Regions from separate parts of the Kluyvera georgiana genome, predicted to be linked through region 2. Evidence: predicted binding sites of a transcription regulator. Region 2 holds the regulator's gene; the other holds the start of a gene.
The links. The regulator PhoB, encoded in region 2, activates phosphate uptake and scavenging genes when phosphate is short. The targets are predictions, from matches to a motif close to CTGTCATAAAACTGNCNNAT.
Positions count from the first base shown of each region.

Region 1 (15,889 bases), 1.2 Mb from region 2:
CGACGGTGAAATTACGCAGCTGTTTATTGATGGCCTGCGGATGATTAAACTGTGCCTCAACGCCAGCGTTCGGTACCGTTGTGGTTGTCACGCCGCTGAAGGTGGCCAGCCAGCCAAAGCTGTCGAGATGATTCATTCCGGAGACCAGCGCCTGATAGCCGCCTTGCGATAGCCCTGCCAACGCGCGGCCATCGGCATCCTTGCGGACATTAAAGCGCTCGCCGATCAGCGGAATAATATCGTGCATTAGCTCGTTGTCCGCCGCTTTCGCATTCAGCGGATAGAATGATTTCCTTCGATCCTGCGGCGGGAAGTTCTCGGCAATCGCTTCTGGTACGTCCGTTTCCGTATCCGGCACGACCACCAGCATCGGCTTGATTTTGCCCTCGGCCAGCAGGTTATCCATCATCTGCGGAATTCTCCCCTGGTCAATCGCCGATAGCCCGGTATCACCGAAGCCATGGTAGAAATAGAGTACCGGCAATGGTTCGCCGCTGCCGGTATATCCCGGTGGCGTCCAGACATAAACGCGGCGTTCGGCACTGAGCGCCGTCGAGTGATAGGTTAGCGTTCGCACATCACCATGCGCGACCGCGCGATCGTCCAGAATGCTTCCCGGCACCAGAATCAGGCTGGTATTCACCTGTCGCTGCGGTTTTGGGTAACGACTGCCGGTATCAATGGAACGGAAACCATCGACATCAAAATAATATTCATAGAGGTTGGGTTTCAGGGCGTCGCTTCGCCACGTCCAGACCCCCTGCTCATCTTTGGTCATATCATGCGAGACAAAGCTGTCTGATGTGGAGCCCGTTACGACGGATACCCGTTTTGCCGTTGGCGCAAACAGGCGGTAGGTGATGCTGTTGTCGGCATTAACCTGTGTGATGTATTGGCTGACGGGAATCGCCTGGCTCGGCGTAGCAGGTAATGGCGCGGCCACTGCAGATAAAGAGGCGCATCCCAGCACGCTGGAGATGAGAAAAGCTGCACAACTCAGTTGTCGTTTCACGTTATTTCCTTATCCATGTTTGAAGCAGGACGCTCAGAGTAACCGGGATAGGGAAACTTGCGGTGTGATGTTCCACCAGTTTTACGGGCAATAGCGCTAAGAGCTAAAGCCAGAAAGCAAAAACCTGCCGCTTCAGCGAAGACGACAGGTTTTGCGGCGCAAAATTTAGCGATTACTCTTTCGGATCTTTCCCCGCCAGCAGCTTATCCAACTCATCGCCGCCCACGTGACGGAAATCTTGTCCCTTCACGAAGTAGAAGATGTATTCGCAAATATTCTGGCAGCGGTCGCCGATACGCTCGATAGAGCGAGCGCAGAACAACGCGGTCAGCACGCTTGGAATGGTGCGCGAGTCTTCCATCATGTAGGTCATCAGCTGACGCACGATGCCTTCATATTCCTGGTCAACTTTCTTGTCTTCACGGTAGATACGAACCGCTTCGTCGAGATCCATGCGCGCGAACGCATCCAGCACGTCGTGCAGCATCTGCACGGTGTGGCGGCCCAGCGACTCCAGGCTGACCAGCAGCGGCTGGTGCTGCTGGGAGAATTTCTCCAGCGCGGTGCGGCAAATTTTGTCCGCTACGTCGCCAATACGTTCCAGCTCGGCGATAGTTTTGATAATCGCCATCACCAGACGCAGGTCGCTCGCAGTTGGCTGGCGTTTGGCGATAATGCGCACGCAGGCTTCGTCAATCGCCACTTCCATCATGTTGACGTGCTTATCGCCATCGATAACGCGCTTCGCCAGTTCGCTATCCTGGTTGTGCATCGCGGTAATCGCATCAGAAAGCTGCTGCTCAACCATGCCGCCCATGGTCATCACCTGGGTGCGGATGCTCTCCAGTTCTGCGTTGAACTGGCCGGAAATATGTTTATTAAGGTTCAGATTGTCCACAACGCGCTCCTGAATCAACCGTAACGACCGGTGATGTAATCTTCTGTTTGTTTCTTCGCGGGCTTGGTGAACAGATCGTCCGTGTTGCTGAACTCAATCAACTCGCCCAGGTACATAAACGCCGTGTGATCGGAACAACGCGCAGCCTGCTGCATGTTGTGGGTGACGATAACGACGGTGTAATCCTCTTTCAGCTCGGTGATCAGCTCTTCGATACGCCCGGTGGAAATCGGGTCAAGGGCTGAACACGGTTCATCCAACAGCAGCACTTCCGGGCGAATCGCAATACCGCGCGCGATGCACAGACGCTGCTGCTGACCACCGGAGAGAGAGTACCCGCTCTGGTGCAGTTTATCTTTGGTTTCATTCCATAATGCGGCCTTGGTCAAGGCCCACTGCACGCGTTCGTCCATGTCGGTACGCGACAGTTTTTCAAACAGACGCACGCCGAAAGCAATGTTGTCGTAGATGGACATCGGGAACGGCGTCGGCTTCTGGAACACCATCCCAACCTTGGCGCGCAGCAGCGCGATATCCTGGGTGTTGGTGAGAATATTGTCGCCATCCAGCAGGATTTCGCCTTCCGCACGCTGCTCCGGGTACAGCTCAAACATCTTGTTGAAGGTACGCAGCAGCGTTGATTTACCACAGCCCGACGGGCCGATAAACGCCGTCACCTGGTTTTTGGCGATATCCAGGTTGATGTTCTTCAGGGCATGGAATTTGCCGTAGTAGAAGTTCAGGTCACGAACTGAAATTTTACCCGGAGTCGTGTTAACCATACTCATCTCAATCTCTTCCTCATCATGCCTGATGGCGCGCAGCTTTCAGGCCTACATATATGTCAACCGTAGGCCGGATAAGACGTTTACGCCGCCATCCGGCAAGGTATTAAACTTAACCGTGTTTCTTCTTGGCGAAAATAACGCGCGCCAGAATGTTCAGCAGCAATACGCACAGCGTGATAATCAGCACCCCGGCCCAGGCCAGTTGCTGCCACTCCGCAAACGGGCTCATCGCAAATTTAAAGATGGTTACCGGCAGGTTGGCGATAGGCTGCATCATGTCGGTGCTCCAGAACTGGTTCGAGAGTGCGGTAAACAGCAGCGGCGCTGTTTCACCGGCGATACGCGCAATAGCCAGCAAGATACCGGTCATAATCCCGGAGACCGACGCTTTCAGCGTAATCGCGGAGATCATCTTCCACTTTGGCGTACCCAGCGCATAGGCGGCTTCACGCAGGCTGTCCGGCACCAATTTGAGCATGTTCTCGGTGGTACGAATAACGATCGGTACCTGCAGCAGCGCCAGCGCAATCACGCCCGCCCAACCGGAGAAGTGCTGCATTTGCGCCACGACGATGGTGTAGACGAACAGGCCCACGACGATCGACGGTGCGGAAAGCAGAATGTCGTTAATAAAGCGGATGACTTCGGCGAGCCAGGATTTACGTCCATACTCGGCGAGGTAAATACCCGCCATAATGCCCAGCGGCGTACCAAACACGGTCGCCCACAGAATCAGCAGGCCGCTGCCCGCCAGGGCGTTCGCCAGACCGCCGCCTGCAGTATTTGGCGGTGGCGTCATTTCGGTAAACAGCGCCAGGGACATCCCGTCGATACCACGGGTGATGGTGGCCATCAGGATCCACACCAGCCAGAACAGGCCGAAGATCATGGTCGCCATCGACAGCGTCAGCGCGATACGGTTCTTCATGCGGCGTCTGGCCTGCATTTTGCGACGGGACTCAGCCAGCGCAGCGGTGTTTTGCATTTCCAGCGTTGCCATTAGCGTGCCCCCTCATTCTTCGCCAGACGCATAATCATGAACTTAGATGCCGCCAGCACGATAAAGGTAATCGCAAACAGGATCAGACCCAGTTCCATCAGCGCAGAAACATGCAGGCCGGATTCCGCTTCGGCAAATTCGTTCGCCAGCGCGGAGGTAATGCTGTTACCCGGCATATACAGTGACGCGCTGTCGAGCTGGTAGGTGTTGCCGATGATAAAGGTGACCGCCATGGTTTCACCCAGCGCGCGGCCCAGACCGAGCATCACACCGCCGATCACGCCATTTTTGGTGAACGGCAGGACGATACGCCAGATAACTTCCCAGGTGGTGCAGCCGATACCGTAGGCCGACTCTTTCATCATCACCGGGGTTTGTTCGAACACATCACGCATTACGGCAGAGATATAGGGGATGATCATGATGGCGAGGATAACCCCAGCCGCCAGGATACCGATACCAAAGGCCGGGCCGGAGAACAGCGCACCGACAAACGGGATGTTAGAAAGAATATTGCCGACCGGCTCCTGGAAGTAGGTCGCGAACAGCGGCGCGAAGATAAACAGGCCCCACATGCCGTAAACGATACTGGGAATGGCCGCCAGCAGTTCAATCGCGATGCCCAGAGGGCGTTTAAGCCAGTTTGGTGCCAGTTCGGTCAAGAAGAGAGCGATGCCGAAACTCACCGGAACGGCGATCAGCAGGGCGATAACGGAGGTCACGAGCGTACCGTAAATCGGTACCAGCGCGCCGTAAATGTCGTTAGGCGCATCCCACTCCTTGGTCCACAGGAAGGCGAAGCCGAACTTCTCCATACTGGGCCACGAGGAGATCACGAGAGAGACGATAATCCCGCCCAACATCAATAGCACAATCAGCGCAGCCAGTCTTACCAGCGCGCTGAATATCATGTCACCCTTTTTACCCGGTGGGTTAAAAGCAGGCTTAGTTGCAGCCATAAATCACTCTTTCCAGTTTAAAATCCGCCACGACATTTACAGCTGCCCGGCGTTCCCGCCGGGCGACCGTCATCAGTACAGCGCTTTACCGCTGCTGTCTTTTACGTTGGTCTTCCATGCAGCACGAACCTGCTCAACCACGCTTTCCGGCAGAGAAGCATAGTCAAGCTCGTTCGCCTGCTTGCCGCCGTTTTTGTATGCCCAATCAAAGAACTTCAGCACTTCAGCGCCCTGCTCAGGTTTCTTCTGCTCTTTGTGTACCAGGATGAAGGTGGTGGAAGTAATCGGCCACGCGTTGTCACCCTTCTGGTTGGTCAGGTCCTGTGCGAAGGTTTTGCTCCAGTCAACGCCCTTAGCCGCGTTAGCGAAGTTATCTTCGGTCGGGCTAACCGGTTTGCCGTCGGCAGAAACCAGTTTGGTGTAAGCCAGGTTGTTCTGCTTGGCGTAAGCGTATTCAACGTAGCCGATAGAGCCAGGCAGACGCTGTACGAACGCCGCGATACCGTCGTTGCCTTTACCGCCCAGACCGGTCGGCCAGTTTACGGTAGAGCCCGCGCCAATTTTCGATTTCCACTCTTCGTTCACTTTAGACAGGTAGCTGGTGAACACGAAGGAGGTACCGGAACCATCAGCACGACGCACAACGGCGATGTTCTGAGAAGGCAGCTTAACGCCTGGGTTCAGTTTGGTGATGGCTTCGTCATCCCACTTCTTGATTTTGCCCAGGTAGATGTCACCCAGCGTTTTACCGTCAAGCACCAGCTCGCCGGATTTCAGGCCAGGGATGTTAACGGCCAGCACCACACCGCCGATCACCGTCGGAAACTGGAACAGGCCTTCCTGAGCCAGTTTTTCGTCAGACAGCGGGGCATCGGATGCGCCGAAATCAACGGTATTTGCAGTAATTTGTTTTACGCCACCGGAGGAGCCGATACCCTGGTAATTCACTTTATTACCGGTTTCTTTGTTGTAGGTATCAGCCCATTTGGCATACACCGGCGCTGGGAAAGTTGCACCCGCGCCTGTCAGGCTTGCTGCTGCGAATGCAGAGAAAGCGCTCATCGATAAGGTCGCGGCGACAACAGTTGCGACAGTGGTACGCATAACTTTCATAATGTCTCCTGCAAGAATCCGTAAATGATTGTTTAGTGGCTACGAGGAGCAAAATAGGACAATCAGGTGACAGTTATATGTAAGGTTTATGACAGTTTAATGACACAGAAACACCTATAAAAAACAGGATAATTAAAACCATTAAAATCAGTTAGTTGTGAAAAATATTTACACTAAAATTTCAGAGGGATTTTCTTTTTATGACAGCAAAACCGTCGTGCTTTATGACAGTTATAGCGGATAAAAAAAATCCGGCTATGCCTGAGGCATAGCCGGATGATTCATCAAAGGGTGACGATTATTCCACGGTCACCGATTTTGCCAGGTTGCGCGGCTGGTCAACGTCGGTGCCCTTAATCAGCGCCACGTGATAGGCCAGCAGCTGTAGGGGCACGGTGTAGAAAATAGGCGCGATGACCTCTTCCACGTGCGGCAGCTCGATGATGTGCATGTTGTCGCTATCGGTAAACGCCGCGTCCTGATCGGCAAAGACATACAGCTCACCGCCGCGCGCGCGAACCTCTTCGATGTTGGATTTCAGTTTTTCCAGCAGCTCGTTGTTCGGTGCGACGACAATCACCGGCATATCTGCATCAATCAGCGCCAGCGGGCCGTGCTTCAGCTCGCCAGCGGCGTAGGCTTCCGCGTGAATATAGGAGATCTCTTTCAGCTTCAGCGCGCCTTCCAGCGCGATCGGGTACTGATCGCCGCGGCCAAGGAACAGCGCGTGATGCTTGTCGGAGAAGTCTTCTGCAAGCAGCTCAATGCGTTTGTCCTGCGACAGCATCTGCTCAATGCGGCTTGGCAGCGCCTGCAGACCGTGCACAATATCGTGCTCAACGGCGGCATCCAGACCTTTCAGGCGAGCCATTTTTGCCACCAGCAGCAGCAGAACGGTCAGCTGAGTCGTAAACGCTTTGGTGGAGGCAACGCCAATCTCCGCGCCCGCTTTGGTCATGATCGCCAGGTCGGATTCGCGCACCAGCGACGAGCCCGCGACGTTACAAATCGCCAGCGAGCCCAGGTAACCCAGCTCTTTGGTCAAGCGCAGGCCTGCCAACGTATCGGCGGTTTCACCGGACTGCGAGAGAGTAATAACCAGGCTATTCGGGCGCACGGCGGATTTGCGGTAGCGGAATTCCGACGCGATCTCGACATCGCACGGCATACCGGCCAGCGATTCAAACCAATAGCGCGCCACCATTCCCGAATTATAGGAAGTCCCGCAGGCGATAATCTGAATGTGCTCAACCTTCGCCAGCAGCGCATCGGCCTCCGGCCCCAGCTCGCTCAGATCCACCTGGCCGTGGCTAATACGCCCGGTTAAGGTGTTTTTGATGGCATTCGGCTGCTCGTAAATCTCTTTCTGCATGTAGTGGCGGTAGATGCCTTTATCACCGGCATCGTACTGCACGTTTGATTCAATATCCTGACGCGTCACTTCCGCGCCGGTCTTATCGAAGATAGCCACGGTACGGCGGGTCACTTCCGCGATATCCCCCTCTTCCAGGAAGATGAATCGACGGGTTACCGGCAGCAGCGCCAGCTGGTCAGAAGCGATAAAGTTCTCGCCCATCCCAAGGCCAATCACCAATGGGCTACCGGAACGCGCTGCCAGCAGCGTGCTCGGATCGCGGGAGTCCATAATGACCGTACCGTAAGCGCCGCGCAGCTGTGGAATCGCGCGCAGCACCGCTTCACGTAAGGTACCGCCCTGTTCCATCTCCCAATGCACCAGGTGAGCAATCACTTCGGTGTCGGTCGCTGAAACGAAGACATAGCCGCGCGCTTGCAGCATTTCGCGCAGCGGTTCGTGGTTTTCGATGATGCCGTTATGCACCACCGCAATGTGCTCAGACACATGCGGATGCGCATTGCCTTCCGATGGTTCGCCATGGGTTGCCCAACGGGTGTGAGCAATACCGGTGCCGCCGGAGAGCGGTTGTTCTTCCGCTGCCTGAGCCAGCATCTGGACTTTTCCCAGACGACGCAGACGGGTCATATGACCTTCTGCATCCACCACAGCCAAACCCGCAGAGTCGTATCCACGGTATTCCAGACGACGGAGGCCCTCGAGAAGGATTTCAGCTACATCACGTTGCGCGACTGCGCCAACAATTCCACACATAAGTTTATGTTCCGATTTTTTACGCGTTGTCGGTCAACCTGTTGCCCGTATACCGGGCGCCCCGAGCCTTGTAGAGAGTGGGGTTATTTTTATAGGTACTGCATGGTCGGCGGGAGATTATGTTATCTCCTCGCCGTTGTTGCCTGATGCGGCTACGCCTTATCAGGCCTACTTCTTAATCTTTACCGGACGCTGCCAGCCTTGCTTGTGTACCTGCGGTACGCGGCTGAGTACCAGTTCGTTATCCGCGACGTTGCGGGTGACGGTGGTCCCGGCGGCAATCGTCACGCCTTTGCCAATCGTCACTGGGGCCACCAGCTGGCTGTCGGAGCCGACGAACACGTCATCGCCGATAATGGTTTTAAACTTATTCGCGCCATCGTAGTTGCAGGTAATGGTACCCGCACCGATATTCACGTTGTCGCCAATTTCCGCGTCGCCGAGGTAGGTCAGATGGCCGGCCTTCGAGCCTTTGCCCAGACGCGCTTTCTTCATTTCGACGAAGTTACCAACGTGAGCGCCTTCCAGCAGTTCAGCGCCCGGACGCAGACGCGCGAATGGCCCGATGGTGCAGGCCGCTTCCAGATGCGCATCTTCCACCACGCTGTACGGACTGATTTCACAGTCGTCACCGATGGTGGCGTTTTTGATCACGCAGCCCGCGCCGATTTTGACGCGATCGCCCAGCACCACGTTGCCCTCAAGGATAACGTTAGTATCTATTTCGACATCGCGCCCGTAAGACAAGGTACCACGTAAGTCAAAACGCGCCGGGTCACGCAGCATCACGCCGGCCAGCAGCAGCTTTTCAGCCTGCTCAGACTGATAAATACGTTCAAGGCGGGAAAGCTGCAGGCGGTTATTCACGCCGTCGGTTTCACTGATACGCGCCGGATGCACCGCGGCAATTTCACGCCCTTCCTGATACGCCATGGCGATAATATCGGTGATATAGAATTCGCCCTGCGCATTGTTATTGTCGAGCTTCGCCAGCCAGCGCTTCAGGTCCGCACCGTTAGCAATCAGGATACCGGTGTTAATTTCCTGAATCTGACGCTGTGCTTCGGTGGCATCTTTGTGCTCGACAATACCGGTTACTTTGCCGTTTTCACGGGTAATGCGGCCATAGCCGCTCGGATCGTCCAGCACTACCGTCAGCAGACCTATTCCGCCCTGCGGCTTGGCTTCGCGCAGACGCTGCAGCGTTTCAACAGAGATCAGCGGCACGTCGCCGTACAGCATCAGAATATCTTCGTCATCCGCGAAGAACGGCGCAGCCTGCTGCATCGCATGTCCGGTGCCCAGCTGTTCAGCCTGCAGCACCCAGTTCAGGTTGTCGTCGGATAAGGCTTGCTTAAGTAAATCACCGCCGTGACCGTACACCAGGTGAACCTGGTTCGCGCCAACATGATTCGCGGCATCAATGACATGCTGCACCATCGGCTTGCCAGCCAGCGTGTGCAGCACTTTAGGAAGATCGGAATACATACGCGTGCCTTTGCCTGCGGCAAGGATCACAACGCTCATGGTACGGTTAGACATAGGTATCCTGTCTGTAGATTAAGTATGAAGTAAACCGGGTTCTTGTTGAAAATTCTACATATTTTTCAGCATGAAATGGCCTGCTGATAAAACGTCCAACATCCCCTTTAGTCCTGACTTTCTGCCCTTATTTTCGTCTATATCAAATCTATTTGTCTTGTAAGAAATCAGGCTCAGCGCCAGATTCAGCGCTATCTCACTGCTTATGCTGTTTTTTTATCACCTGAATAAAGGATAAACCATTTCAAAACGGTGTTTTATTTACTCATTATTGTGACGCGCAAAAAAGAAACACCGTTTTAATTTGTTGATAATTACGGCGCTCAACCATTCAGGAAGATAATATGAACAAGAAGATACCTCTGGCTCTTACCCTTTGTAGCGCAGCGCTCTCTCTCTCGGCGCAGGCCCAGACGCCCCAGCAATGGAAGGCGATCGCTTTTGGGCAGTCCACCGACGTTAACTTCTCCTCCAACGTTCTTCCGGAGAAAGTTGGCGTGAATAACGTCACCATCGACGGTAAAACGCTGACGCCACAGCAGATTGCCGATCTCAGCAAACCTATCACTATTGAAAGCCGCGGTGGCAAAATCGCCAATTCACACGACGGTTTAACCTTCTTCTACACCACGTTACCGAGCGATGAGAACTTTGTTCTCTCAGCCACGGTGACCGTCGATCAGTTTGGTCCGGAAAACGGCGCTAAACCAGCCGCACAGGAAGGTGCGGGGCTACTGGTGCGCGATATCATCGGCATTCCACGCCAGGAACCGCTGAAAGAAGGTTATGAAGAGTTCCCTGCGGCATCAAATATGGTGATGAACGCCATTATGACCCAGGACAAGAAAGACAGTTACCGCGTAAAGCTACAGGCGATCGCGCGTAACGGTATTACCCAACCTTGGGGTAATGCCGGGTCCGAGATTAAAAAGGTCAGCTATAAGGAAGGGGTTGATCTGCGTCAGTCGCCGACGTTCCGCCTGAAGCTAGAACGGACGAATGACGGCTTCGTGACCGCCTGGGCCCCTGTCGGGAGCGAAGAGTGGGTGACCGAGCGCGTACCGCACGCAGATATGATCTCCGTGCAGGATAAAAAGCAGTATTACGTGGGCTTCTTTGCGTCGCGTAATGCCAAAATCACCGTTAAAGACGCTTCGCTGACCACCTCTGAGGCGAAAACCGTGGTCTCTAAACCGTTCGTTGCCAAATCATGGCCGGTGGTGATGCAGGTCGCTTCGGGTAGCAAGAGCCTGACGCCAGAGTACACTCTGCAAGCGCGCGCCAATTATGACGGGCTGTTTACCGTACGGCACAATGAAGTGGTGATCGGGGAGAATAAAGCGGTGAAGGCCGGCGAGATGTTCACTCAGCCCGCCACGCTGAAAGAGAGCAATACCTTTCAGGTGACCTTTACCCCCACCAGCGGTAAAGACCGGACGCCGGTTGAGCAGCAGTTGACCGTTAACCAGCAGAAAGGTATCTCCACCAGCACGCTGTACGCAGCAGCAAATGGCAAGGCAGATGCAAAAGGTACCGCCGATGCGCCGATGGATTTGCAAACCGCCATCGATCTGGTCGCGCCGGGCGGCAAAATTGTGCTGGCGGCAGGCGACTATCCGAAGACCGATATTCCGCTCTCTGCCAGCGGTCTTGAAAATGGCCGTAAAACGCTGGAAGCCAACGGTAAAGCGGTTATCCACGGCATGCTGCTGGACGGTAACTACTGGACGCTACGCGGTGTGGATATCACCGGGAAGAGCCTGCGTATTCAGGGCAGCCATAACCTGATCGAGAATGTCACGGCTTATCGCAATGACGATACCGGGATTCAAATTTCCTCGGTAGATAAGATTGGCCGTCCGCTGTGGGCAAGCTATAACCGCGTGGTGAACTCGGAATCCCATAGTAATGAGGATCCGGGCAAGATCAACGCTGATGGTTTTGCGGTAAAGATGCGCGTGGGTGAGGGTAACCGCCTGGAAGGGTGTTATTCACACAACAATATTGATGACGGTTTCGATCTGTTTAATAAGATTGAGGACGGCGCCAACGGCGTGGTGGTGATCGAGAACTCTGTCGCCCGCGACAACACCAGCAACGGCTTCAAGCTGGGCGGTGAGGGGCAGCCGGTGGCTCACGAAATCCGCAACAGCATCGCGATCGGCAACCACCTTGATGGCTTCACCGATAACTTCAACCCGGGCAAGTTAGTGGTGGTCAATAACGTCGCCGTCGACAACCAGCGCTTTAACTTCATCTTCCGCCCCAGCCCTTATGGCGATGCATCTACGCAAGGTGTATTCAGCGACAACATTTCGCTGCGCAGCAAACCCGGAAAATATGACGATGCGGTGGTAGGGAATATCGATGCCACGAACTACTTCATCGAAAAGGGAAAAAGCGTGAACACGGAAGGTAAGGAACTGCGTGCGCAAGACTTCCAGTCGCTGTCGTTACCGCAGCCGCTGGAGCGTAATGCGGACGGGAGTTTTGATACCGGGAATTTCCTGACCAAGGATTGATGCGTAGGTTAGTGCTGTAGGCCTGATAAGCGCAGCGCCATCAGGCAAGCCACGAAGACATTCCCGGATGGCGGCGTAAACGCCTTATCCGGCCTACAAAATACAAAGGTCGCCGTAAGGCGACCTTCTTCATTTTTGGGTTCTGTTTACACCGCATGTGTTGTGGTTTTCGTTAGCGGTACAGCGCATCACAGAACAGCATCTGACCTACAGGTGGGCGGTCAGCGCGGTCATCAACCTTACAGGTTGAAAGTACCGAAAGAGATGTTCATAGAGCTGAAGAGAGCGATGATTTTGTTGATCAGTTTCATGATTTTTATCCTGCGATAGTAGTGATATTTTTTGTGACTCAACTCACAAAACAAAGTCTACTCCTCCGGATTTTATCGATCAACATTTTTGTGACTCAAATCACAAAATATTTAAAATACCTTTTCAGTTTCATTTAAATTAAAACAAACCATAAAAAAAGCCAGCCTGGAGACCAGACTGGCTTTTTGACTTTCAAGCCGGTGTTACATCGCTTTTTTGGTCAACTCGATAACGCGCAGTTTAGCGATCGCTTTGGCCAGTTCCGCAGACGCCTGAGCGTAATCCACGTCACCATGAGAGCTCTTAATGTGCTCTTCGGCCTTACGTTTCGCTTCCAGAGCTCGCGCTTCGTCGAGGTCCTGGCCGCGAATAGCGGTATCAGCCAGAACGGTCACGGTGCCAGACTGCACTTCAAGAATGCCGCCGGACAGATAGATAAACTCTTCGTGGCCGTGCTGTTTAACGATGCGAATCATACCAGGCTTAATGGCGGTGAGCAGCGGGGCGTGGCCCGGGTAAATACCCAGCTCACCTTCGCTACCCGTTACCTGGATTTTCTCGACCAGACCAGAGAACATTTGTTGCTCTGCGCTGACGACGTCCAGGTGGTAAGTCATTGCCATATCACCCTCCGATTAAGGCGTTAAAGTTTTTTGGCTTTTTCCACTGCTTCGTCAATGGAACCGACCATGTAGAACGCCTGCTCCGGCAGGTGATCGTATTCGCCGTCCATGATGCCTTTAAAGCCACGGATGGTGTCTTTCAGCGAAACGTATTTACCCGGAGAACCGGTGAATACTTCTGCTACGAAGAACGGCTGGGACAGGAAGCGCTGAATTTTACGAGCGCGTGCTACCACCAGTTTGTCTTCTTCAGACAATTCATCCATACCCAGGATGGCGATGATGTCTTTCAGTTCCTGATAACGCTGCAGGATGGACTGAACGCCACGCGCGGTGTCGTAGTGTTCCTGACCAACAACCAGCGGATCCAGCTGACGGCTGGTGGAGTCCAGCGGGTCAACCGCAGGGTAGATACCCAGGGATGCGATCTGACGGCTCAGTACTACGGTTGCATCTAAGTGAGCAAAGGTAGTTGCTGGGGATGGGTCAGTTAAGTCATCCGCAGGTACGTATACCGCCTGTACGGAGGTGATAGAACCGGTCTTGGTGGAGGTGATACGTTCCTGCAGAACGCCCATCTCTTCCGCCAGAGTCGGCTGGTAACCTACCGCTGAAGGCATACGACCCAGCAGTGCAGATACTTCAGTACCGGCCAGGGTGTAACGATAGATGTTATCGACGAACAGCAGTACGTCACGACCTTCGTCACGGAATTTCTCAGCCATGGTCAGGCCGGTCAGCGCAACGCGCAGACGGTTTCCCGGCGGCTCGTTCATCTGGCCATACACCAGGGATACTTTATCGATAACGTTGGAGTCGGTCATTTCGTGGTAGAAGTCGTTACCCTCACGAGTACGTTCACCTACGCCCGCAAACACAGAGTAACCGGAGTGCTCGATCGCGATGTTACGGATCAGCTCCATCATGTTTACGGTTTTACCAACACCCGCACCGCCGAACAGACCGACTTTACCGCCCTTCGCGAACGGACACATCAGGTCGATAACTTTGATACCGGTTTCCAGCAGTTCCTGAGAGCTGGACAGCTCTTCGTAGGAAGGCGCAGCGCGGTGGATAGCCCAACGCTCTTCTTCACCGATGTCGCCTTTCATGTCTACCGGGTGACCCAGTACGTTCATGATACGACCCAGTGTTGCTTTACCTACCGGAACTTCGATCGGGTGCTCGAGATCTTTAACTTCCAGACCGCGACGCAGACCGTCGGAGGAACCCATGGCGATGGTACGCACGATACCGCCACCGAGCTGCTGCTGAACTTCCAGCACCAGCACTTCATTACCATTCTGTACCTCAAGGGCTTCGTACACGCGCGGTACGGCATCCTGAGGGAATTCGACGTCAACTACGGCGCCGATTACCTGGACAATTTTTCCAGTAGCCATCTTGAATCCTCTACGAATTAACCTGGTTATACCGCGGATGCACCACCGACGATCTCGGTGAGTTCCTGAGTAATGCTGGCCTGACGAGCTTTGTTGTATACCAACTGCAGCTCTTTAATCAGGCTGCCGCCATTGTCGGTCGCGGCTTTCATCGCAACCATACGTGCGGCCTGCTCGCTGGCCAGGTTTTCTACCACGCCCTGATAGACCTGAGATTCGACATAGCGACGCAGGAGGGTATCCAGCAGCGCTTTCGGATCGGGTTCGTACAGGTAATCCCAGGTTTTACGTTTCAGATCATCATCTTCTGAAGCCGGTAACGGCAGCAGTTGGGTGATCGTCGGCACCTGAGACATGGTGTTAATAAATTTGTTGCTGACAATATAAAGCTTGTCCAGACGACCTTCGTCGTAGGCCTGCAACATCACTTTTACCGGACCGATCAGTTCGGACAGGGCTGGTTTATCGCCCATACCGGTAACCTGAGCGACAATGTTGCCACCTACGGAATTAAAGAAGGACACACCTTTAGAGCCGATCATTGCGAGGTCGCACTGAACGCCTTTTTCGGTCCATGCCTTCATATCCGCCAGCAGTTTCTTGAACAGGTTAATGTTCAAGCCACCGCACAGACCACGGTCGGTAGACACCACCAGGTAGCCCACGCGCTTAACGTCGCGTTCTTCCAGGTACGGGTGCTTATATTCCAGATTACCGTTCGCAAGGTGACCAATCACTTTGCGCATGGTATCTGCATAAGGACGGCTGGCCGCCATGCGATCCTGCGATTTACGCATTTTGGAAGCGGCGACCATCTCCATCGCTTTAGTGATCTTTTGCGTGTTCTGGACGCTTGCGATCTTACTACGTATCTCTTTTGCGCCGGCCATGAGCTTCTCCTCAATGCCTACGGCCTGCCCTAAGACAGGCCGTCAGACTTTACCAGGATTGGGTTGCTTTGAAGGAATCGAGGATGCCTTTCAGCTTGCCTTCGATTTCGTCGTTATAGCCACCGGACTGGTTGATCTCTTGCATCAACGGAGCGTGATCACGGTCAACGTAAGCCAGCAGAGCGGCTTCGAAGCTACCGATTTTCGCCAGTTCTACATCCGCCAGATAACCACGTTCTGCCGCGAACAGAACCAGAGACTGCTGCGCAACGGACATCGGCGCATACTGTTTCTGTTTCAGCAGTTCAGTTACTTTCTGACCGTGGTCCAGCTGCTTACGGGTTGCATCGTCAAGGTCAGATGCGAACTGGGAGAATGCTGCCAGTTCACGATACTGTGCCAGCGCGGTACGGATACCACCGGACAGTTTCTTCATGATCTTGGTCTGAGCTGCACCACCAACACGGGATACGGAGATACCCGGGTTAACCGCAGGACGAATACCGGCGTTGAACAGGTTGGTTTCCAGGAAGATCTGACCATCGGTAATGGAAATTACGTTGGTCGGAACGAATGCGGAAACGTCACCGGCCTGCGTTTCGATAATCGGCAGCGCGGTCAGAGAACCGGTTTTCCCTTTCACTTCACCTTTGGTGAAGGTTTCAACGTATTCGGCGTTAACACGCGCAGCACGCTCCA
Region 1 is NZ_CP158865.1:4,945,321-4,961,209, reverse strand. Features, by position in the region: gene ABTW00_RS23415 (alpha/beta hydrolase-fold protein) at 1-1,000, opposite strand, end outside; gene phoU (phosphate signaling complex protein PhoU) at 1,185-1,910, opposite strand; gene pstB (phosphate ABC transporter ATP-binding protein PstB) at 1,925-2,698, opposite strand; gene pstA (phosphate ABC transporter permease PstA) at 2,808-3,698, opposite strand; gene pstC (phosphate ABC transporter permease PstC) at 3,698-4,657, opposite strand; gene pstS (phosphate ABC transporter substrate-binding protein PstS) at 4,730-5,770, opposite strand; gene glmS (glutamine--fructose-6-phosphate transaminase (isomerizing)) at 6,069-7,898, opposite strand; gene glmU (bifunctional UDP-N-acetylglucosamine diphosphorylase/glucosamine-1-phosphate N-acetyltransferase GlmU) at 8,067-9,440, opposite strand; gene ABTW00_RS23375 (right-handed parallel beta-helix repeat-containing protein) at 9,785-11,962, shown strand; gene ABTW00_RS23370 (F0F1 ATP synthase subunit epsilon) at 12,478-12,897, opposite strand; gene atpD (F0F1 ATP synthase subunit beta) at 12,918-14,300, opposite strand; gene atpG (F0F1 ATP synthase subunit gamma) at 14,327-15,190, opposite strand; gene atpA (F0F1 ATP synthase subunit alpha) at 15,240-15,889, opposite strand, start outside.
Region 1: pstS (phosphate ABC transporter substrate-binding protein PstS) is a predicted target of PhoB. The motif match lies at 5,846-5,865, and genes of this name have one in related genera.

Region 2 (15,889 bases):
GGACGAGCAGCCGCAAATTCGCGTTGATGATTTTAATAGCAAAGTGATGCTGCTTCGTGCCGGTATCGGCTGCGGTTTTCTGCCCCGACATATCGCCAGCCCGTGGCTTAGCACCGGCGAGCTGGTCGAAAAATCGGTTATCTCTTTCCGCCAGAAGGATGTTGCCTATATGGCATGGCGTAACGGTAGCGATGGCTTAGCTCAGCGCTGGTGGCGGGAAACCCTGCTCGCCAGCGCTGAGATTACTCGCCTGTATCAATGAGCGGTCCACACCGTGGCGGAAATTGCCGGGAGAGACAGCGTGGCATCAGACTGTTGCCCTTCCCCTTCCCGGCGCAGCCACTCCCCCACAGCAAGCAGCGGCGATATCGGCAGCGGCACCTCACAGGATTCCCCGCGGTTAATCGCCACCAACGCACGCTCCGCGCCCAATACGCGCAGGAATACCACCACATCGCCTTCGGCGTACAGTACCTGGCATCCACCGTGGCGCAGGGCTGGCGTCGCTTTACGCAACGCGGCTAAGCGCTGGTACAGCGCCAGCAGCGTTTGGTCCTGCTGGCTTTTATTCCACGGGAACGGCTTGCGGCAGAAGGGATCGTTATTACCATCCAGACCCACTTCATCGCCGTAATAGATACACGGCACGCCGGGCCAGCAGAACAACCACACCACCGCCAGCGGCAGACGCGCCGCGTCGCGACCGAGCAGCGATTTAAAGCGCGCGGTATCGTGGCTATCAAGCTGGTTAAACATGCGCAACTGCTGCTGATGGGACAGTCCGGCGCGATAATCCTCCATCCACGCCATGCAGGTTTGCGCATCGATTTTCTGCGGGTCGTATGAAATATCAGTGTTGGCCAGGAACCCCCACAGCGGGAAGGTAAAGCCGCGGTAGTTCATCGCCGAATCTTCCGCATCCTGCTGCAACCACTGCCGCGCATCACCAAAGTGTTCACCGAAAACGAAGGCATCCGGGCGTGCCGCTTTCGCCGACTGCGTTATCGCCGCAACGTGCTTGAGGTTGTTCTTCGCTCCCCCAGCTTCACCGAGCATATGCACAACATCCAGCCGCCAGCCGTCCATGCTCCACGGCGCTTTCAGCCAGTGACGCACAATGCTGTCCTCACCGCCGTAGATTTCGTCAATCAGCGTTGATGACTGATAGTCAAGCTTCGGTAGGCTGGAATAACCTAACCAGTCCAGCGCCTTGCCTTCGGCAGAGAAACTGTAGCGATCCCGCCACGGAGAGCTCGCATGATGACACGCGCCGTTATCGCCGCGGTGATGTCGGTCGAACCACTCATGTGTGTCGCCGCTGTGGTTGAAGACGCCATCAAGTATCAGCCGCATGCCTTCACGCTGCGTGTTGTGCCGCAGGCGCAGCAACGCATCGCTACCGCCAAACTGCGGATCCACTTCCCGGTAATTTTCGGTATCGTACTTGTGCACGCTCGGCGCGGTGAAGACCGGGTTCAGGTACAACGCGGTTACGCCCAATGCTTTGAGGTACGGCAGCTTCTCGCTGATACCGTCGAGATCGCCGCCGTAAAAGGTCGAGCCGCCGGCTTCGGCGGTCAATGGTTCATCCCAGTCGCGCAGGATGATGTCGTGCCCGGCGGCATGATGATGATAGACCTTGTCCTGCTGCTCGCTGCGCTTCTGGCTACGTGCGAAACGGTCGGGGAAAATCTGATAGAAAATCTGCTCGCTTACCCACTGCGGGCTGTCGTCCGGGCAATCATAGGCAAAGAGTTCCAGCTTCGCCGGCGGGAAGGCGCTCAAACCTTTTGGCGCAAACCATAATTGGCGGTCGTCCCACAGCAGCTTAAACGCATAGCGACGGCGCGGCTGGCCCTCATGCAGCGCGATTTCCGCACGCCACTGCACAACGTCAGCTACAGGCGATTTACCGCTACGGCGCATGGGCACCGTCGTCTCTTCGTTGTCCACTTCCGCGCGCATCGTCACCCGCTGCGGAAGGTCATCGCCGCGCAGCCACAGTGTGATAATCAGTTTATCCTGCCGCTGCTTAATAAAGGGCGCAACCGGAAGGTGCCAGGCGTTTAACATCATCTATCCCCTATCATCAAAATGAGCACACCTTGCCATACGTCCCTGCCCCTCTAATCCTCTTTCAAACTTTTTTGTAGGGAGGAGGACGGGGGCGCAGATTGCACAAACAAAAAACCCGGCGCGAGGCCGGGTTTAACAACGTTCGCGATGATCAGCGACTGCGACGGGTTTTAAACATCCACCCCACCAGCAGCAGGATAATCCACGCAAAACCAACGTACAGCGAGATGCGCGTATCCGGGTGATAGCCAATCAGGCCGATGATAAAGACCAGGAACACCAGCCCCACAATGGTAGTGGCGACGCCGCCCGGCACCTTAAACTTCAGCGCCTTAACTTCATCTGCCGACAGACGACGACGGAACGCCACCTGCGACAGCAGAATCATAATCCACACCCACACGGTGGCGAAGGTGGCCAGCGACGCGATCACCAGGAAGACGTTTTCCGGCATGATGTAGTTCAGGTACACCGCGAACAGCAGCGCGATGGTCATCACCATCACCGTCACCCACGGAATACCGCGGCGCGAGGTTTTCGCAAACACCTTCGGCGCGCTGCCCTGCTCGGCCATGCCGTGCAGCATACGCCCGACGCCAAACACATCAGAGTTAATCGCCGACAGCGATGCCGTCAGCACCACGAAGTTAAGAATACTGGCCGCGAAGGTAATCCCCATATGCTGGAAAGTCAGCACAAACGGGCTGCCGTCGGTGCCCACCTGGTTCCACGGGTAGATGGACATAATCACGAACAGCGTCCCCACGTAGAACACCAGAATACGCATCGGCACGGAGTTGATGGCGCGCGGAATGGATTTCTCCGGGTCTTTCGCTTCCCCGGCGGTGATACCGATAATCTCGATACCGCCGTAGGCGAACATCACCATCTGCAATGACATCACCATGCCGAGCCAGCCGTTGCTGAAGAAGCCGCCGTTGCTCCACAGATTATGAATACCCGTTGGCTGCCCGCCGTTGCCGATGCCCCAGATAATGATGCCAAAACCGGCCACGATCATGATGATGATGGTGGCGACTTTGAAGAAGGAGAACCAGAACTCCAGCTCGCCAAATACCTTCACGCTCATCAGGTTAATGGCGCAGATAATCAGCACCACGCTGAGCACCCAGATCCAGTGCGGTACCGCCGGGAACCAGACGCCCATATAGATGCCGAACGCAGTGACGTCGGCAATGGCGACAATCAAAATCTCAAAGCAGTAGGTCCAGCCGGTAATATAGCCCGCCAGCGGGCCGAGGTTTTCCTGCGCATAGCGGGAGAACGAGCTGGCGGCAGGGTTATGTACCGACATCTCGCCCAGTGCACGCATAATGATATAAGCGGCCACGCCGCCGATAATATAGGCCAGCAGCACGCTTGGCCCGGCCATCTTGATGGCGTCGGCGGAGCCGTAAAACAGCCCCGTACCAATTGCCGATCCGAGGGCCATAAAGCGAATGTGTCGGGTGCTTAACCCGCGCTTCAGCTTGTTGTTTTCCATCGTTTCCAGTGCCATGTCATACCCATCATCCCCGCGTCACCGCGAACGACTTAGGTGAAAGTACCCAAAATAAAAAACCACGGAACATCACGTTCCGTGGTTAAAACACCTGACTCTGCGACGCGAATTAATGCGCGCTTGATGTCACCTGACGACCCGCCATACGGTCCCAGACAATCGCCAGAACCGCCATAACGACCGTCGGCATCAGCCATGCCAGACCTTGCTCGGCCAGCGGCAGACGAGCGGCCCACCCCGGCAGCACGTCTGCGAACGCAGAGGCTTTAATCCCGTCAAGGATACCAAAAACAAGGCTGATGAACATCGGTGGTGCAATAACGCGGCCCGAATTATGCCACCAATTACGCGTAAAGCTGAGTACTACAAGTGCGATACACGGTGGATAGATGGCCGTCAGCACCGGAATCGAAATCTGAATCAGATGGCTGAGCCCCAGATTTGATACCGCCATTGAGAACAAACCAAGGATAAACACCAGCGTACGGTAGGAGAACGGCAGGTACTGAGCAAAAAACTCTGCACAAGCGCAGGTCAGGCCAACCGCGGTCACCAGACAGGCGATGAAGATCAGCGCCGCCAGCAGGAAGCTCCCGGCACCACCGAAAGTGTGCTGAACGTAAGCATGCAGAATCGCCGCGCCGTTGGCATTCTGATCGACCAGAATCGCGCTATCAGAACCCAGGCGGAACAGCGCCAGATACAGCAGCGTCAAGCCGACACCGGCCATCAGACCGGCCCAGATAGTGTAGCGAGTCAGTAAACGCGCTTCCGTCACACCGCGAGAACGCGCGGCGTTAACGATAACAATCCCGAAGACCATCGCGCCAAGCGTGTCCATGGTCAGGTAGCCGTTAACGAAACCGTTAGAAAACGCGGCGGTTTCATAGGCATCCAGCGCATGGCTGATCGGGCCCGCAGGCCAGATAACCGCCGCAACGGCCAGCACAATCAGCGCCAGAATTTTCAGCGGCGCCAGGAAGTTGCCGACGGTATCGAGCAGCTTGCCCGGATACAGCGAGACCAGAATCACCAGCGCAAAATAAATGAGGCTATAGATAAACAGCGGCAGTTCACCGCTACCGGTCAGCGGCGCAATACCAATTTCAAACGAGACGGTCGCGGTACGCGGCGTAGCGAACAGTGGCCCAACCGCCAGATAGCAGACGGTGGCAAGCAGCACACCCGCCACTTTGCCGATTGGCGTACTCAGGCTATCAACGCCGCCGCCCACTTTGGCGAGCGCGACTACGGTCAGCACCGGAAGACCCACAGCAGTAATCAGGAAGCCGATCGCCGCGGTCCAGACGTGAGGACCGGCCTGCAGACCAACCATAGGAGGAAAAATGATGTTACCTGCGCCAACAAACAACGCAAAGGTCATAAAGCCCAGAGCGATGATGTCACGCGATTTTAATTGATGGGTCATATGTAACTACTGCCTGTGGATGTGGTGTTGTAAAACAAATTTATCGCAATGGATTCAGCGGAATGATACAGAGCAAACCAACGATAAACTCAGAGGGATATGCTCCCTTCGCGGAGTAAATAAGAATAGTTTTTTGATTTACCGCGTATAAACAGTCTGTTTACGACCGTATGGGGGCCAATTTAAACGCTTATAACGTTTTAAAGCAACACGGGATCGCAAAACCAGATGATTATATTGATACTCAATTAACAACCAGACTTATTGACTGGATTTAAGAAAAACATCCGGCTAATCATGCGAACAAAAAACAACCAGACGTTCGTTAATCAGGCAGCGTTTTCTTAACTGCAAAGCAAACAGACCAGCCAGGGCTGGTCTGTGGAAAGTTAAGATGACAAGCTGGCGATCAGTCGCTGTTTTTGGCAATTAAACGTTCCGGCAGCAGGAAGCTAAAGCACGATCCCTTGCCGACTTCACTGCTAATTTCCAGGCGACTGTCGTGGTGGCTGACGGCATGTTTCACAATCGCTAACCCCAGCCCACTGCCGCCGGTCTGCCTGGAGCGCGCTTTATCCACGCGATAAAAGCGTTCGGTGAGCCTTGGCAGGTGCTCTGGCGCGATGCCCGGCCCATTATCTTCGACACTAAACAGCGCCCCATGCGGCGCATGCTGCCAGCGCACCGTAATCAACGTGCCTTCCGGCGTATGATTCACGGCGTTATAGACCAGATTCGACATCGCACTGCGCAGTTGATCCTCATTGCCCAGCACCTTCAGCGTTTCATCGACTTCAAAGCGGAACTGATGCTTCTGCTGGCTCAGCGTCTGCGCTTCACGCTCGACCACCCGCAGCATCATCGGTACGTCGATTTTTTCATTCAGCGCGAGCGTCGGCGAGGCTTCAATCTTCGACAGCGTTAACAGCTGCCTGACCAACCCTTCCATGCGCTGGGTCTGCTCGCGCATGGTGTGCAGCGCTTTTTCACGCACGTTCCCTTCCAGCACCTGCTCGTGCATCATCTCCAGATAACCTTGCAGCACGGTGAGCGGCGTACGCAGCTCATGGCTAACGTTGGCGAAGAAATTCCGCCGCGCCCCTTCCAACTGGTGCATCTGCGTCACGTCGCGCGCCACCATCAGCAGCTGACGGTCGGTATACGGCATAATGCGGATTTCCAGATGGCGACCGTTATTCAGCACCAGATGCAGCGGCTTGAGAAAATCGCGTTTTTTGAGGTGTTGGGTAAATTCGGGGTAACGCAGCAGGTTGAGGATGTTTTGCCCGCTATCGTCGGGCCAGCGAAGCCCCAGCAGCTGCTGGGCAAGGCCATTACACCAGAAGATCGCCCCTTCTTCCGTGGTCAACACCACGGCGTCTGGCAGCGACTCGGCGCCGCTACGAAAGCGTTTAATCAGATTTCCCAGCTCGCGGCGACGCTTTTTATTACGCAACTGCATCTGGTTAAGCCCGTACAGCAGCGGCTCCCAGCTGCCGCGACCCGGCGGCGGCGTCATACTTCTATCGACCCACAGCCACCACGACAAACGCAACAGATTCCAGAAATGCCAGATCAGCAGGCCGGTCACTGCCGCCAGTAAAAACCACGGCAGATAACCAAAAATCAGTCCCAGTACGACAGCCGGGAGACAGCATAATAGCAGCTCCAGGGCCAGCCTTTTCCATGACAGCCGTTCCAGCACGCGTCACTCTCCTGTCAAAAATTAGAATCGGGCAGAGAAACGATAGCCCGTGCCGCGAACGGTTTGCACCATACGATCGTGGCCGCTGTGCTCCAGCGCCTTACGCAGCCGACGAATATGAACGTCGACGGTGCGGTCTTCCACATACACGTTGGTACCCCAGACGTGGTTCAGCAGTTGTTCACGGCTGTACACGCGCTCCGGGTGAGTCATAAAGAAGTGTAATAGCTTAAACTCGGTCGGCCCCATATCGAGAGGGTTTTCGCCGGTCATCACGCGATGAGAAGTAGGGTCAAGGCTCAGGCCCTGCATCTCGATCACCTCTTCCACCGCCATCGGTGAAATGCGCCGCATCACGGCTTTAATGCGCGCGACCAGCTCTTTTGGTGAGAAGGGCTTAGTAATGTAATCATCCGCGCCCGTCTCCAGGCCACGCACCCGATCTTCCTCTTCACCGCGGGCGGTTAGCATCACCACCGGAATATCGCGGGTTAAGGCTTCACGTTTGATATGCTTAATAAATTGCAGCCCCGAACCGCCCGGTAACATCCAGTCGAGCAGAATAAGGTCGGGCCAGGGTTCATTCAGTTTACTCACTGCGGTATCGTAATCTTCCGCTTCTACCGGCTGAAAACCATTTTGTTCCAGCACGAAACAGACCATTTCGCGGATTGGCGCTTCATCTTCAACGACCAGAATACGTCTTGCCATTATTTGCCCTGTTTTTAGACATCAGTATTATATACGGCGTCATTATGCGTCAGATTTATGACAGTTTTATGATAAACATGACCGTTTGATGATCGCGCTTAACCGTTTATGACACGCGCCATACGCGCTCATCGACCCCAGCGTAGGTGAATGTTTATAATCAACTTTACGTCACTTCTTACGGAATCGCTATGCGCATTATCCATACCTCGGACTGGCACCTCGGCCAGAACTTCTACAGCAAGAGCCGCGCGGCCGAACACGATGCCTTTCTGCGCTGGCTGCTGACCACCGCCGAGGCGGAGCGCGTAGACGCGATTATCGTCGCGGGCGACATCTTCGATACCGGTTCGCCGCCGAGCTACGCGCGCGAGCTGTATAACCGCTTTGTGGTCAATCTTCAGCAAACGGGCTGCCATCTGGTGGTGCTGGCGGGCAACCATGACTCGGTGGCGACACTTAACGAATCGCGCGATATTCTGTCGTTCCTCAATACCACGGTGATTGCCAGCGCGGGTCATGCGCCGTTTATTCTGAATCAGCGCGACGGTACGCCCGGCGCAGTGTTCTGCCCGGTGCCGTTTCTGCGTCCGCGCGACATCATCACCAGCCAGGCGGGGCTTTCTGGCAATGAAAAAGTACGTCAGGTGCTGGACAGCATTACCGATTACTATCAGCAGCAGTATCAACAGGCCTGCGGGCTACGCGGCGACCTGCCGCTGCCGATCATCGCCAGCGGCCATCTGACCACCGTCGGCGCCAGTAAAAGCGACGCGGTGCGCGATATCTATATTGGCACGCTGGATGCTTTCCCGGCGCAGAATTTCCCGCCAGCCGATTACATCGCGCTGGGGCATATTCACCGGGCGCAGAAAATCGGCGGCAGCGAGCATATCCGCTACAGCGGCTCGCCTCTCCCGTTAAGCTTTGACGAAACCGGCAAAGCGAAAAGCGTAAACCTGGTGACATTTAGCGACGGCAAGCTGGCCGCAGTGACCCCGCTAACCGTCCCCATCACGCAGGCGCTGGCGGTGATTAAGGGCGATTTCGACAGCATCAGCGCACAGCTCGCGGCGTGGGAGAAAACCGATACCGAGGCCACCACATGGCTCGATATCGAAATCACCAGCGACGAATACCTGCATGATATTCAACGTAAAATCCAGGCTATCACCGACGATCTACCGGTCGAGGTACTGCTGGTGCGCCGCAGCCGCGAGCAGCGCCAGCGTATTCTGGAAAGTCAGACGCGTGAAACCCTGAGCGAGCTGAGTATTGAAGAGGTGTTCCAACGCCGCCTGGCGCTGGAAACGCTTGAGGAACCGCAGCAGCAACGCCTGCAAACGCTGTTTACCGAAACGCTAAACAGCCTTGGCGAGGAACAACAGCCATGAAAATTCTCAGCCTGCGCCTGAAAAATCTTAACTCGCTCAAAGGTGAGTGGAAAATCGATTTCACCCAAGAGCCTTTCGCCAGCAACGGTCTGTTTGCCATCACCGGCCCGACCGGCGCGGGCAAAACCACCCTGCTGGACGCCATCTGCCTGGCGCTGTACCACGAGACGCCGCGCCTCAATACCGTTTCGCAGTCACAAAATGACCTGATGACCCGCGACACCGCCGAGTGTCTGGCGGAAGTCGAGTTTGAAGTACAGGGCGTCGCCTATCGCGCCTTCTGGAGCCAGAACCGCGCGCGCAACCAGCCGGACGGTAATTTACAGGCACCGCGCGTCGAACTGGCGCGCTGCGCCGACGGGCAAATTCTGGCGGATAAGGTCAAAGACAAGCTGGAGATGACCGCGTCGCTCAGCGGGCTGGACTATGGCCGCTTTACCCGCTCCATGTTGCTCTCACAGGGCCAGTTTGCCGCCTTCCTCAACGCCAAACCGAAAGAGCGCGCCGAGCTGCTGGAAGAGTTGACCGGCACCGAAATTTACGGCCAGATTTCCGCGCAGGTCTTTGAAAAGCATAAGCAGGCGCGTAATGACCTCGACAAGCTTCAGGCCCAGGCCAGCGGTGTGGTGCTGCTGAGCGAAGAGCAGCAACAGTCCCTACAGCAAAGTTTGCAGGCGCTTACTTCCGATGAAAAGCAGTGGCAACAACAGCAGGCGACCGCCCTCACGCATCAGCAATGGCTGTCACGCCGTACGGAGCTGGAACAAGACGGGCAGAAAACCCAGCAGGCGTTGAAAGAAGCCCAGCAGACCCTGGAAGCGGCGCAGCCGCAGCTCGCCGTGCTGAGCCGCGCGCAGCCCGCTGAAGCGCTGCGCCCGCACTGGTCACAGATGCAGGAACAGGCCGCCACGGTGGCCAAAACCCGCGCGCAGGTTCTGCAAGTGAATACTCGCTTACAGGCAGCACGCACCCTGCGAGATCGCATTCGCTACAGCGCGGAACGCCAGCACGCCGCGCTCACGCAGTCGCTGCAACAACAGCAACAATGGCTTCAGGCGCATGAACATATTCAGCGCTGGCAAGGCGAGCTCACCGGATGGCGGAGCGCATTTGCTCAGCAGACGCGGGAACGTGCGCAGCAACAAACGCAAGAACAGCGCCGTAATGCGCTGGCAACACAGCTGAACCAGCTACCGCCTTCCACGCTGACGCTCACGCAGGAAGAGGTCGCCGCCCGAATCGCCGAACACGCGGCGGCGCGCCCGCAGCGCCAGCAGCTCAGCAGCCTGCACGCACGGTTTATCCCGCTCAACGCCCGCCGACAGCAGCTGATGGATGCTCAGCAGCAGCGCCAGCAGCAGTTGGAGAAAATAATCGCCGAACTGACCCAGCTTCGCCTGGTCTATAAAGAGAAAAAACAGCAGTTGGCCGACGTTAAGGCCATTTGCGATTTGGAAGACACCATCGTTAAGCTGGAAGCCGAGCGCGCGCGTCTCCAGCCAGGCGCGCCGTGCCCGCTGTGCGGTTCCACCAGCCATCCGGCGCTGGCCGAATATCAGGCTTTAAAACCGGACGCCAATAAAGCACGTCGCGATGCGCTGGAAAAAGAGGTTTCGCAGCTGGCCGAAAACGGCGCGACGCTGCGTGGCCAGCAGGAGACGCTGCAAAAGCAGCAGCAGAAAGAAAATGACGAGCTCACCTCGCTTTCTCAGCAGGAGCAAGCGCTTACCTCACAGTGGCAGGAGACTCTCCAGCATTTGCATATCGATCTGCAACCGACTGACGATATCAACGGCTGGCTGGCCGCGCAGGATGACGCCGAACAGCAGCGTTATCAGCACCAACAACGCCTGACGCTGGAACAGCAGCTTCGCGAGCTTGAGGCGCAGCTAACGCAGCTACGCGAAGAACAGGAGCAGCGTACTGCCGCGCTTAATCAATCGTTCACGGCTTTTGGCCTGTCGCAACCGCAGGCTGGCGATGAAAACAGTTGGCTGACGGCACGCGAAACCGAGATAGCCCAGTGGCAACAGCAACAGGCGCAAAGCCAGAGCACCCAACAGCAGCTGGCGTTGATTCAGCCGCTGCTGGAAACCCTGCCGCCCGCCGAAAATGCCGACGATGGCCAGCAGGCCTCGCTTGACGGCTGGCAACAGGCGCATCATGACTGTGTGTCGCTGGAAAGCCAGTGGCAAACGCTTCAGCAACAAGAAAAACTGGAAAATCAGCGTCTTCAGCAGGTGGAACAGATCTTCGACCAGCAGCTTTCCGCCTCGCACTTCCTGGACCGACAGGCATTTCTGGATGCGCTACTGGATGCCGGCGAGCGCCAACGTCTGGAACAGCTTAAACAGACGCTGGAGACGCAGCACCAGCAGCGCCAAACCCTCGCCGCACAGGTACAGGAAGCGTTGCAACATCATTTGACCGTGCGCCCGGAAACGCTGACAGCCGATTTGAGCCTTGCCGAAGTGCAGGAGCAGCTTCAGCAGCTTGCCCGCCAGCTACGCGAAAACAGCGAGCGCCAGGGCGAACTGCGCCAGCAGCTCAAGCAGGACAGCGACAATCGTCAGCAGCAGCAGTCGCTGTTCGTTGAGATTGAAAAAGCCCATGCCGTGCTGGAAGACTGGGCGCATTTAAATGCGCTCATTGGCTCCAAAGAGGGGGATAAATTCCGTAAATTCGCCCAGGGGCTGACGCTGGATAATCTGGTGTGGCTCGCCAACGAACAGCTCAGTCGCCTGCATGGTCGCTATCTGTTGCAACGTAAAGTCAGCGACGCGCTGGAACTGGAGGTGGTTGACACCTGGCAGGCGGACGCGGTACGCGATACCCGCACGCTCTCCGGTGGCGAAAGCTTCCTCGTCAGCCTCGCGCTGGCGCTGGCGCTCTCCGACCTGGTCAGCCATAAAACGCGCATCGACTCGCTGTTCCTCGATGAAGGCTTCGGTACGCTCGACAGCGAAACGCTCGATACCGCGCTGGACGCGCTGGATGCGCTCAACGCCAGCGGCAAAATCATCGGCGTGATCAGCCACGTTGAAGCAATGAAAGAGCGCATTCCGGTGCAGATTAAGGTCAAGAAGATCAACGGGTTGGGATATAGTCGACTGGATAAAATGTTTGCCGTTGAGTAGGCCCGATAAGCGCAGCGCCATCGGGCATTCCAGCAGAGTGCCGGATGGCGGCTACGCCTTATCCGGCCAACAGCGACGCATCACGCCGGCCACAACCACGCCGCCCCGCGAACCCCGCTGGAGTCCCCGTGCAGCGCTTTACGGATCGGCGTTTCGCACTCACCGCCAAACACCCATTCTTTCACCAGCTGCGGTACCGTCTGGTATAGCCGTTCAACGTTGCTCATCCCGCCGCCCAGCACAATCACGTCCGGGTCGAGAATATTCACCACGTGCGCCAGCGATTTTGCCAGCCGCTGCTCGTAGCGACAGAGCGCCTGTTCTGCCAGCGCATCACCTTCATCCACCAGGCGCATAATCTCACTGCCCTTCAATAGACGCCCGCTTAACCGCTGGTAGTCGGTGGCAAAACCGGTGCCAGAAATAAAGGTCTCAATGCAACCCTGCTTACCGCAATAGCACGGCACTTCCGCGCGATAGCGCAGCTCGTCGTCATTCATCCACGGCAGTGGATTATGCCCCCATTCACCCGCCGTGCCGTTGCCGCCGATATGCGCGCGGCCGCCGATCGCCACGCCCGCGCCGCAGCCGGTACCAATAATCACCGCAAACACCGTCTGCGCGCCCGCCGCCGCGCCGTCTACCGCTTCCGACACCGCAAGGCAGTTGGCGTCGTTCGCCAGCCGCACCTCACGGTTCAAACGACGGCTTAAATCTTTATCAAACGGTTGACCGTTGAGCCACGTTGAATTGGCGTTTTTTACCACCCCGGTATAAGGCGAAATCGAACCAGGAATCCCCATTCCCACCGTCCCGGTTTGCCCGGTCGCCTCTTCGGCCAGTGCGACAAGATGCGCAATGTTCTCAATGGTTTGCTGGTAGTCACGCGGCGTCGGCAGACGGTGACGATAGAGCTGCTCCCCGCGATCGCTCAGCGCGATAACTTCCGTTTTCGTTCCACCCAGATCGATACCAATTCGCATTCATCACTCCTGTTTAAAACAATGCAAGGCCAGAGACAATTCGTTATCATTGCACGCTGATTTAACGATAACACCGTGGAAATTATCATGCTGTGGTTCAAAAATTTAATGGTTTATCGTCTCAGCCGCGACATCTCGCTGCGCGCGGAAGAGATGGAAAAACAGCTCGCTGAGATGACCTTCACCCCGTGCGGCAGCCAGGATATGGCGAAAACCGGCTGGGTGCCGCCGATGGGTTCACACAGCGATGCGCTGACGCACACAGCGAATGGTCAGATCATTATCTGCGCGCGCAAAGAAGAGAAGATCCTGCCCTCTCCGGTGATTAAACAGGCGCTGGAAGCGAAGATCCAGAAACTGGAAGCCGATCAGGGACGCAAGCTGAAGAAGACCGAAAAAGATTCCCTGAAAGATGAAGTGCTGCACTCTCTGCTGCCGCGCGCTTTCAGCCGCTTCAGCCAGACAATGATGTGGATCGACACCGTTAACGATCTGATTATGGTCGACTGCGCCAGCGCCAAAAAAGCGGAAGATACGCTGGCACTGTTACGTAAGAGCCTCGGTTCTCTGCCGGTCGTACCGCTGACGCTGGAAAACCCGATCGAACTGACGCTGACCGAATGGGTGCGCTCCGGCACCACGGCGCAGGGCTTCCAGCTGCTCGATGAAGCCGAACTGAAAGCGATCCTCGAAGACGGCGGCGTGATCCGCGCGAAAAAACAGGATCTGGTCTGCGACGAAATCGCCGTACACATCGAAGCCGGTAAGCTGGTGACCAAGCTGGCGCTCGACTGGCAGCAGCGCATTCAGTTTGTGATGTGCGACGACGGTTCCATTAAGCGCCTGAAGTTCTGCGATGAACTGCGCGATCAGAACGAAGATATCGATCGTGACGACTACGCCCAGCGTTTCGATGCCGACTTTATTCTGATGACCGGCGAGCTGGCGGCGCTGATTAAGAGCCTGGTGGAAGGGTTAGGCGGCGAAGCGCAGCGTTAATAAATAGCGTGTTTTCCCTTCCTGCCCAGCAGGAAGGGAAAATATTACAGATAGCGGCACAGATAAGACGTTGGTTCAGCAACCTGCAGGTTAAACTCGCTGTGGCCCGGCACATTGAAGACTTCCCCGGCAGCGTAGACTTTCCACTCAGTTTCCCCCGGTAACAGTACGTTCAGCGCACCGCTAATCACGGTCATTTCTTCCGGCTGCGCGGTACCGAAGGTATATTCGCCTTCCGCCATCACGCCCACGCTAGCACGCCCGGTGTCACTGCTGGTAAAACCAATGGATTTCACTTTTCCGTCGAAGTATTCGTTGCTTTGAAGCATAAACAGGCCCTTATTCTCGTATCGTCAAAAGACCAATATAGGGGGGCGAACAGAAGCCTGTCACGCGAAATTCTCCCGTTAACACAATAATTCTGCCGCCAGTCTGGCAACCAGCACATTCGACAGTAAAACAGGCACATCCAGCGCTTTTTGTAATAGGTCACGGTGACGCTGGTGATAACTGAGCGAATCCAGCACCAGCACGTCGGCCCCCTGTTCCAGCAGTGAACTGCCTGCGGAAATCAGGTGTTGATCGGTATCGAGGTTCGGGTTAGCCAGCGCGTAATAGGGTGAAGTCGGCAGCATCTGCCACTTCTCCTGCTGGGCATTTAAAATGCCTTCAACAGGCACAAGCACCCCGACCTGGTGTCCCTCAACGATAGAGGCGACCAACGGTGGAATAATGCGCTGGGGCTCCAGCAGCATCGCATTGCGCGCCACCATACTGCGTAATTTGAACGTATTCAGTAACAGAATGACGTCGTAGGATTGGTTGTCCAGAACCTCAATAACGGCCTGGAGACTCAACTCCACCTTCGGACGGGATACTTCAACAAATTGGTTATCATTTAGCAGAACCAGTAAGCGCTCTTCACCGGGTTCTGGTGCATACTCTTCCATGACGTCAGCACGATTCATTTTGCCTAGCAGGCTAATGTGGGTGATCTGCTCTTCCCTGATGTGCTCGGTCAAAAGCGGCAAAACTTCACTGACGGGCACCACCCCTATCGTAAGAATCGCCATCGTTGCACTCATGTTATTTACCTTTTGCTTTTCTGAAAGCTCACTTTACAAATAGCCACCTGGATGGATGAAAAATACCGCTCAGAAGCGTAGCACCTGCCGCGGGAGGTGGAATGTAAAGATTCCAGTTATTTCCAGTACTCTCCTGATATGTTTTGATTTTAACTTTTCTATAACATACAGAATAGGTGAAAAATGTGATTTACGCCCGATATAACCGCAAAATAAAAAGGGTTATATCGGCAGCGTTCATCACAACATGAGGAAGAGATGGGGAGAAAGTGATGCGCTCCGCTAGCTGGCGGTGGCCAGGTGCAGAGCGTCGAGGATCAGCGTCACCACGCGATCCGGCGCGGCGGAAGCGTCGACGATATAATGGGCGGTTTCGCGGTACAATGCATCGCGCTGAGCCAACACATCGGCGACTTCTTCGCTAATGGGTTTACCGGTCAGCGTCGGGCGCTGGTCAGCTTCTGGAAAGGCTTCCAGACGGCGTGCCAAAACGGGAACCGGCGCATTCAGATAAACCACAACACCGTTCTGGCGCATAAATTCGCGGTTCACCGGAGCAAGGATAATTCCACCGCCCGTGGCGATAACCGCGCCAGGCTGGGTGACGGAGATTAACGTTTCGGTCTCTCTGGCGCGGAAACCCGGCCAGCCTTCCGCCGCCACAATATCCGCCACGCTCATGCCTGACCGCTGCTGTAACACCTGGTCAGTATCAACAAAACGGAAATCGCAGGCATGGGTGAGCGCTTGACCTATTGTTGTTTTTCCGCAGCCTCTGGCTCCGATCAGAAAAATAGGTTGTGTCATTACCTGGAATTCCCCCTGATGACGCAAAATTGTGGGACGTG
Region 2 is NZ_CP158865.1:3,775,521-3,791,409, forward strand. Features, by position in the region: gene ABTW00_RS18015 (LysR family transcriptional regulator) at 1-262, shown strand, start outside; gene malZ (maltodextrin glucosidase) at 256-2,073, opposite strand; gene proY (proline-specific permease ProY) at 2,228-3,580, opposite strand; gene brnQ (branched-chain amino acid transporter carrier protein BrnQ) at 3,708-5,027, opposite strand; gene phoR (phosphate regulon sensor histidine kinase PhoR) at 5,437-6,732, opposite strand; gene phoB (phosphate response regulator transcription factor PhoB) at 6,754-7,443, opposite strand; gene sbcD (exonuclease subunit SbcD) at 7,635-8,837, shown strand; gene sbcC (exonuclease subunit SbcC) at 8,834-11,974, shown strand; gene mak (fructokinase) at 12,055-12,957, opposite strand; gene rdgC (recombination-associated protein RdgC) at 13,045-13,956, shown strand; gene ppnP (pyrimidine/purine nucleoside phosphorylase) at 14,001-14,285, opposite strand; gene ABTW00_RS18070 (AroM family protein) at 14,364-15,041, opposite strand; gene aroL (shikimate kinase AroL) at 15,324-15,848, opposite strand.